DNA from 2 places in the Variovorax sp. P4_B11 genome. Region 2 is predicted to be linked to the other one. Evidence: riboswitches for the same ligand, from Rfam matches in the RefSeq annotation. Region 2 holds a riboswitch; the other holds the start of a gene.
The links. Region 2 has a riboswitch for glycine ahead of gcvT (glycine cleavage system aminomethyltransferase GcvT). Riboswitches for the same ligand answer to the same signal wherever they lie in the genome.
Positions count from the first base shown of each region.

Region 1: another riboswitch for glycine. It lies ahead of AC1DYD_RS00860 (D-amino acid dehydrogenase); the one in region 2 lies ahead of gcvT (glycine cleavage system aminomethyltransferase GcvT).

Region 1 is NZ_JBFUHO010000001.1:158,295-161,692, forward strand. It holds gene AC1DYD_RS00855 (FIST signal transduction protein) at 1-440, shown strand, start outside; gene AC1DYD_RS00860 (D-amino acid dehydrogenase) at 401-1,717, opposite strand; glycine riboswitch at 1,806-1,913, opposite strand; glycine riboswitch at 1,914-2,015, opposite strand; gene AC1DYD_RS00865 (FAD-dependent oxidoreductase) at 2,294-3,398, opposite strand, start outside.
Region 2 is NZ_JBFUHO010000004.1:281,326-284,723, reverse strand. It holds gene gcvP (aminomethyl-transferring glycine dehydrogenase) at 1-52, opposite strand, end outside; gene gcvH (glycine cleavage system protein GcvH) at 79-456, opposite strand; gene gcvT (glycine cleavage system aminomethyltransferase GcvT) at 509-1,669, opposite strand; glycine riboswitch at 1,720-1,835, opposite strand; glycine riboswitch at 1,851-1,949, opposite strand; gene AC1DYD_RS06935 (TRAP transporter large permease) at 1,994-3,271, opposite strand; gene AC1DYD_RS06930 (TRAP transporter small permease) at 3,268-3,398, opposite strand, start outside.

The DNA.
Region 1 (3,398 bases), on a different contig from region 2:
CCGACGTGCGGGTGCGCCACATCATCGGTCTCGACCCGACGCGTCGCGGCGTGGCGATCGCGGATGTGGCGGCGGCCGGCATGCGCATGAGCTTCTGCCGCCGCAACGTGCAGGCCGCGCGTGCCGACCTGAGGCGCGTCTGCGCCGAGATCCGCGAGGAACTGGAGCCCCAGGAGCAGACGCTGGCGACCGCGCGCGAGATCGCGGCCGGCGAGGCCGAGGCCGCGCCGCATCCGGCGCGCCGCATCGCGGGCGCGATCTACGTCAGCTGCTCGGGCCGCGGCGGGCCGCACTTCGGAGCCCCTGGCGCCGAGCTGCAGATCGTGCGCCATGCGCTCGGCGACGTCCCGCTGGTCGGCTTCTTCGCCGCCGGCGAGATCGCCCGCAACCACCTCTACGGCTATACCGGCGTGCTGACCGTCTTCGCGAGCGATGACTGAGGACCGCTGCGCAGCCCGGTGAAGGCGAAGTCGACCTCCGGCGCCAGCCCGCTGACGATTCGCGCGATCGACTTGCCGGAGCCGCAGGCGTGGGTCCAGCCCAGCGTGCCGTGGCCGGTGTTGAGGAACAGGTTGGGCAGCCTGGACGCCCCGATCAGCGGCACGTTGCTCGGCGTCGCCGGGCGCAGCCCGGTCCAGAACTGGGCCGCGGAGGCGTCGCCGGCGCCCGGGAACAGTTCCTCCACGCGCCGCACGATCGCCTCGCAGCGCACCTGGTTCAGGTCGCGGTCGTAGCCGTTGAGCTCGGCGGTGCCGGCAATGCGCAGGCGGTCGCCCGCGGCCGAGGTGTAGCGCGAGAACACCAGCTTGAACTCGTCGTCGGTCAGCGAGACCTGGTGCGCCTTCGAGGCGTCCCGGACCGGCATCGTCACCGAGTAGCCCTTGGCCGGATAGATCGGCAGCCGGATGCCCAGCGGCGCGGCCAGGAGGGGGCTCAGCGAGCCCATCGCCAGCACGTAGGCGTCGCCGCGGATGCGCTGGAAGCGGCCTTCGTCATCGGTCGCCTCGACGTGGTCGAGGCGGCCGCCGGCTGCGCGCAGCGCGGTCACGGTATGGTTCATGAGGAAGCGCACGCCGGCTGCCTCGGCCAGCCCGGCCAGCCCGCGCGCGAAGCGGTTGGCATCGCCCGATTCATCCTCGGCCGTGTAGGTCGCGCCGGCCAGCTGCGGCCGGATGTGCGACAGCGCGGGCTCGAGCCTCACGGCCTCGTCGGCCGAGATCACCCGCCGGTCGCAGCCGAGCGCGCGCATCTGTTCGGCGGGCTCCAGCGCGGCGTCGAACTCCTTCTGCGTCGTGTAGAAGTGCAGGATGCCCTGCGTGCGCTGGTCGTAGTCGATCCCGGTGTCGCGCCGCAGCTGCTGCAGCGTGTCGCGGCTGTAGGTGCCCAGGCGCACGATCTGCTCGATGTTGTGGCGGGTGCGCGCCGGCGTGCATTCGCGCAGGAACGAAAGGCCCCAGAGCCACTGGCGCATGTCGGCGCGGATGCGGAACAGCAAGGGCGCATCTTCCTTGCCGAGCCATTGCAGCACCTTGAGCGGCGCCCCCGGGTTGGCCCAGGGCTCGGCATGGCTGACCGAGATCTGGCCGCCGTTGGCAAAGCTGGTTTCCGCCGCCGGCGTGGCCTGGCGGTCGATCACGGTCACATCGTGGCCGAGTTGCTGGAGGTAGTAAGCCGAAGTCACGCCGAGCAGGCCGGCGCCAAGAACGATCACGCGCATATCGAGAACCCTTGATGGTTGCAGCGCTCGAACGCAACGGAGACGGCATGCTGTCGAAACGAAAGCAACCGGACCGTGCGTCCAAGTTGCCGCTCCCCCTGTCCTCGGTACCTGAGAGATTCACCCGCTGCGCCCGCAGCGGGTTTGCTCCTTCGGTGCACCACGCGCGGCGTGATGGCTCTCCAGACGGCTTTGACAGTGAACTGCAGTACGAGCCCATCGCGTGGGCCGACCTGAGCGTTTATGGGAGTTTGCGCCTTCGGTGGGGCCCCTGGGCCCGCTCTCCTGCAGTGGGCGGATTGTAGCGGGTAGGGCCTGTTCACACTATTTCCGGGGTCGCGAAGGCTTGCCAGGACGGGCCAATCAAGGCGCGCGACGCGGCATGTGCGTTGGCACATGCAAGGAGCGCAACGCCGAGTGGCTCGTCCTGGCAGGCCTTCCCTGCGGGTTGCCGGGCCAAGGGGCCGTCTGCGGCGTTGCCCGCGCTTGCAAGGCGAAAGCCTTGCTGCGCGCGGGCGCCTTGCATCCAGCCCCTTCGCCCGGCAACGCGATCCCCGGAAATAGTGTGAACAGGCCCTAAGGGCGCCGGAAGGCGAAGTCGAGTTCGGGCCGAAGTCCGCTGACGATCCGCGCGATCGACTTGCCCGCGCCGCAGGCATGGATCCAGGTTCGAGCGCCGGGCGCGGTGTTCAGGAACAGGTTGGGGAGGCGGGTCTTGCCGATCATCGGCAGCCGGTTGGTGCTGGCCGCGTGCATGGCGGTATCGAAACTGGCCCGCGCGGCGTCGGCGACGCCGGGCAGCAGCATCTCGGTGCGGCGCACGATCGCCCGGAAGCGGTCCGAGTCGGGCTCGGCCTCTTCGTCGAGCCCGGCCCGCACGACGGCCCGGACCTGCAACTGGTCGCCGGCCGGCGTTTCGATGCGCGTGATGCGCAGCTTGCCCTGGCGGTCGCGCAAGGGCATGCGCGGCGCCAGCGAAGGGTTCAGGATCGGCATCGTGACGATGTATTCGCGCACGAAGCGCAGCGGCATGTCGATGCCCAGGTCTTCGGCGTGCGGCACGCTCGACGCACCCAGCGCCAGCACGTAGGCCTGTCCGCGCAAGGTGGTCGGCTCGCCGGCGGCATCGAGCAGCTCGACATGGTCGATCCGGCCGTTGCGTTCCTTGAGCGACACCACGGTGTGCCGCGTCATGAAGCGCACGCCGGCGGCGCGGCACAGGAACACCAGGCTGGCGGCGAACTGCGCCGGATCGCGCGCCGGGTCTTCCTGCGCGTGGGTCGCTCCGGCCAGCTTGCCGCCCATCGCCTTCAGCGCCGGTTCCAGGACGATGGCTTCGTCGGCCGACAGCAGCCGTTCCTCGCAGCCGAGGCTGGACCAGTGCGTGGCGCCGGCCGTCCGGACCCGGAAGGCCTCGGGATCGGTGTAGATGTTCATCAGGCCGGCCGAGCGCGAGCCCTGGGGCACTCCGGCTTCGTCGCGCAGGGCGCGCGCGCTCTTGCGGCTGTACGCCGCCAGTCGCACGAGATGGTCGAGGGGATCGCGCTTGGCCGGCGTCCCGACGGCCCGGTCCATCAGCCTGGAGAGGCCGCGACGGATGCCGCTGCACAGCCTGGACAGCTTCCTGCCGCGCCGGGGCGATGCCGCTGCGGCCGGCGCTGCGGTCGACTGCTCGGCGGTC
Region 2 (3,398 bases):
CGGCGTTCTGGAGGTCGCGCAGCGAGAGGTGGGAAGGCACGGGAGTCGGCATGGAGGGCTCGGGTGATGGTGCGGGAATCAGCTTTCGGCGGAGAACTTCTCGTAGGCGGTCCCGTCGAGCAGCGCCTCGAGCTGGGTCGGGTCGCTCATGCGCAGCTTGAAGAACCAGCCCGCATCCATCGGCGCGCTGTTGGCCAGCGAGGGGTCGGCGCGCAGCGCCTCGTTGACCTCGGTGATTTCGCCCGAGACCGGCATGAAGACGTCGGCCGCGGCCTTGACCGATTCGACGACACCGGCGACATCGCCCTGCGCGAAGCCCTTGCCGACTTCGGGCAGGTCGACGAAGACCACGTCGCCGAGCGCATCCTGCGCGTGCACCGTGATGCCGACGGTGACCAGCGCCGCGTCGGCTTCGGGGCGCACCCACTCGTGGTCCTTGGTGTACTTGAGGGTCATGGGAAAAACTCCTTGAAGAAAGTCTGGCTTGGAAAAATCGGGTGAGGGACTGTCAGCCCCGGTGGTAGCGGGCCGGCACGAAGGGCATCGTGCTGACTTCCATCGGCACCGGCTTGCCGCGCACCATGGCCTGGATCCGGGTGCCGGGCTCGGCATAGGCGAGCGCGACATAGCCCATCGCGATCGGCCGGTCGACGCTGGGGCCGAGCAGGCCGCTGGTGACCTGGCCGATGGCCAAGCCCTCGAAGGACTCGAGCACGGTGCCGTCGCGCACCGGCACGCGCTCCAGCGCCACCAGGCCGACGCGCTTGCGCTTCAGTGTCTCGTGGTCGAGATGGCCGGCCGTTCCATTGACGGCGATGAGCTGCGCCAGCACCCGGGCCGCACCCGGGAAGCCGCCTTCGCGCGCTCCGCCGCTGCGCCGGACCTTCTGGATCGCCCAGCCCAGCGCGGCCTCGACCGGCGTGGTGCTTTCGTCGATGTCGTTGCCGTAGAGGCACAGGCCGGCCTCGAGCCGCAGCGAATTGCGCGCGCCCAGGCCGATCGGCTTGACCTCGGGCTCGGCCAGCAGCAGGCGGGCCAGCGCTTCGGCGTCCTTGGCGGCGACCGAGATCTCGAATCCGTCTTCGCCGGTGTAGCCGCTGCGCGTGACGAAGGCCGGGATGCCGCCGATCTGCACCGCGCCGCCGGTCATGAAGACGAAGCGCTCGACGCCGGGCGACAACCTGGCCAGCGCGGCCGCGGCCTGCGGGCCCTGGAGCGCGAGCAGGGCGTGGTCGGGCATCGGCAGCACCTGGCAGCGCTGGCCGATCCGGGCCTGGATGTGGGCGATGTCGGCCTGCTTGCAGGCGCCGTTGACGATGACGAACAGCGAGTCGTGGCCCTCGTTGAAGAACATCAGGTCGTCGAGGATGCCGCCCTGTTCGTTCAGCAGCAGTCCGTAGCGCTGCTTGCCGGGCGCCAGCCCGATGACGTCGACCGGCATCAGGCTTTCGAAGGCGGCGGCGGCATCGGGCCCGGCCAGGCGCAGCTGTCCCATGTGGGAGATGTCGAACAGGCCCGCGGCCTCGCGCGTGTGCTTGTGCTCGGCCATCAGGCCGGTGGGATATTGCACCGGCATCGAATAGCCGGCAAAGGGCACCATGCGGGCGCCGAGCGCCAGGTGCAGGCCGTGGAGCGGGGTCTTCAGCAGATCGTCGGATGCGGCAGCCAAGGGCGGTTCTCCAAAAGGGGCAGTGCTTGTTCCATGGCGAGAAGCCATGGGCCACCCCTGCTGTCCGCTTTACCTGAGAGATTCGCCCCACGATCGGGGTTTGCTCCTTCGGTGGGCGGTGCGACGCGACTTTCGCGACCAACCGCCTCTCTCCAGCAAGGAAACGCCCTGAATTGGGGCGTCTTGTCAGTCCTTTTGCCTGAGCGTTCGGGCCCTTGGTTCGGGGGACCTGCGCCTTCGGCGGCCCCACCGCGGCGGGACGCTCTCCTGACCGTTGGAGTGTAAGGGAATCGCGTCCTCCGGTCGTGGATTTCGGCGGCCGCGCTACTTCGAATAGACCAGGTCGCGCAACCCGAGCGAGATGCCGGGCACGTAGGTGACCACCATCAGGCAGGCCAGGATCACCAGCACGAACGGAACCAGGTAGGGCACGATGCGGTCGAGTGAAATCCGTGCCACGGTGCAGGCCGCGAACAGGTTGACGCCGAAGGGCGGCGTGATCATGCCGAGCGCCAGGTTCACCACCATCACCAGGCCGAAGTGCACCGGATCGATGCCGAAGTGCATCGCCACCGGCGCCAGGATCGGCGCCAGCACGATGATCGCCGCGCTGGTCTCGATGAACATGCCGATCACGAACAGCGCCGCGTTGACGCCGAGCAGGAACATCGCCGGCGACTGCAGCACCTCCTGCAGCCAGCGGCCGATGGCGTCGGGCACGCCGGCGCGCGTGATCAGGAAGGCGAACAGGCCGGCGTTGGCGATGATGAACATGATCACCGACGAGGACACCACCGACTTGCGCAGCACCGCATAGAGGTCGGCCGGCCTGATCTCGCGGTAGATCAGCGTGCCGACGATCAGCGCGTAGAGCACCGCCACCGCCGACGCCTCGGTGGGCGTGAAGATGCCGCCGTAGATGCCGCCCAGGATGATCACCGGCATCAGCAGCGCCCAGCCGGCGCGCCAGGTCGCGGTGGCGACGCCGAGCCGGCCGTCGCCGTCGTTCTTGCCCAGTCCCTTGAACTTGCAATAGACGTAGACGAAGGCCATCAGCGCCAGGCTGATCAGGATGCCCGGGCCGAAGCCGGCGATGAACAGCTCGCCGATCGAGACCTCGGCGCTGACGCCGTACAGGATCATCGGGATCGAGGGCGGGATGATGACGCCGAGTTCGGCGCTGGTGGCCTGCAGCGCGGCGGCGTAGCCGACCGGGTAGCCGTGCTTGATCAGGGCCGGGATCAGGATCGCGCCGATCGCGAAGGTGGTCGCCACCGAGGAGCCCGACACCGCCGCGAAGATCATGCAGGTCAGCACGCAGGTCATCGGCAGCCCGCCCTGCACGCCGCCCACCAGGCTCTTGGCGAAGTCGACCAGGCGGCGCGAGATGCCGCCGGTCTCCATCAGGTTGCCGGCCAGGATGAAGAAGGGAATGGCGGCGAGCGGAAACTTGTTGATCGCGTTGAACATCTCCTTGACGGAGATCAGCATGTTCGCGTTGGAGGCCTGGATGCCGAGCACCGAGGCCAGGCCGATGGAAACGGCGACGGAGATGGTGAGTGCGAAGCACACCACCATGGTCGTGATCATCACGAGGGTCATTGAGCGGTTTCCAGTTCGTTGCGCTTCGGGTCGATCAGGTTGGCGATGATGCCGACGACGCAGAACAGGCCGCCCACCGGCAGCGCGACGTAGGCCCAGAACATCGAGACCGATTCGAGGCCAGCCA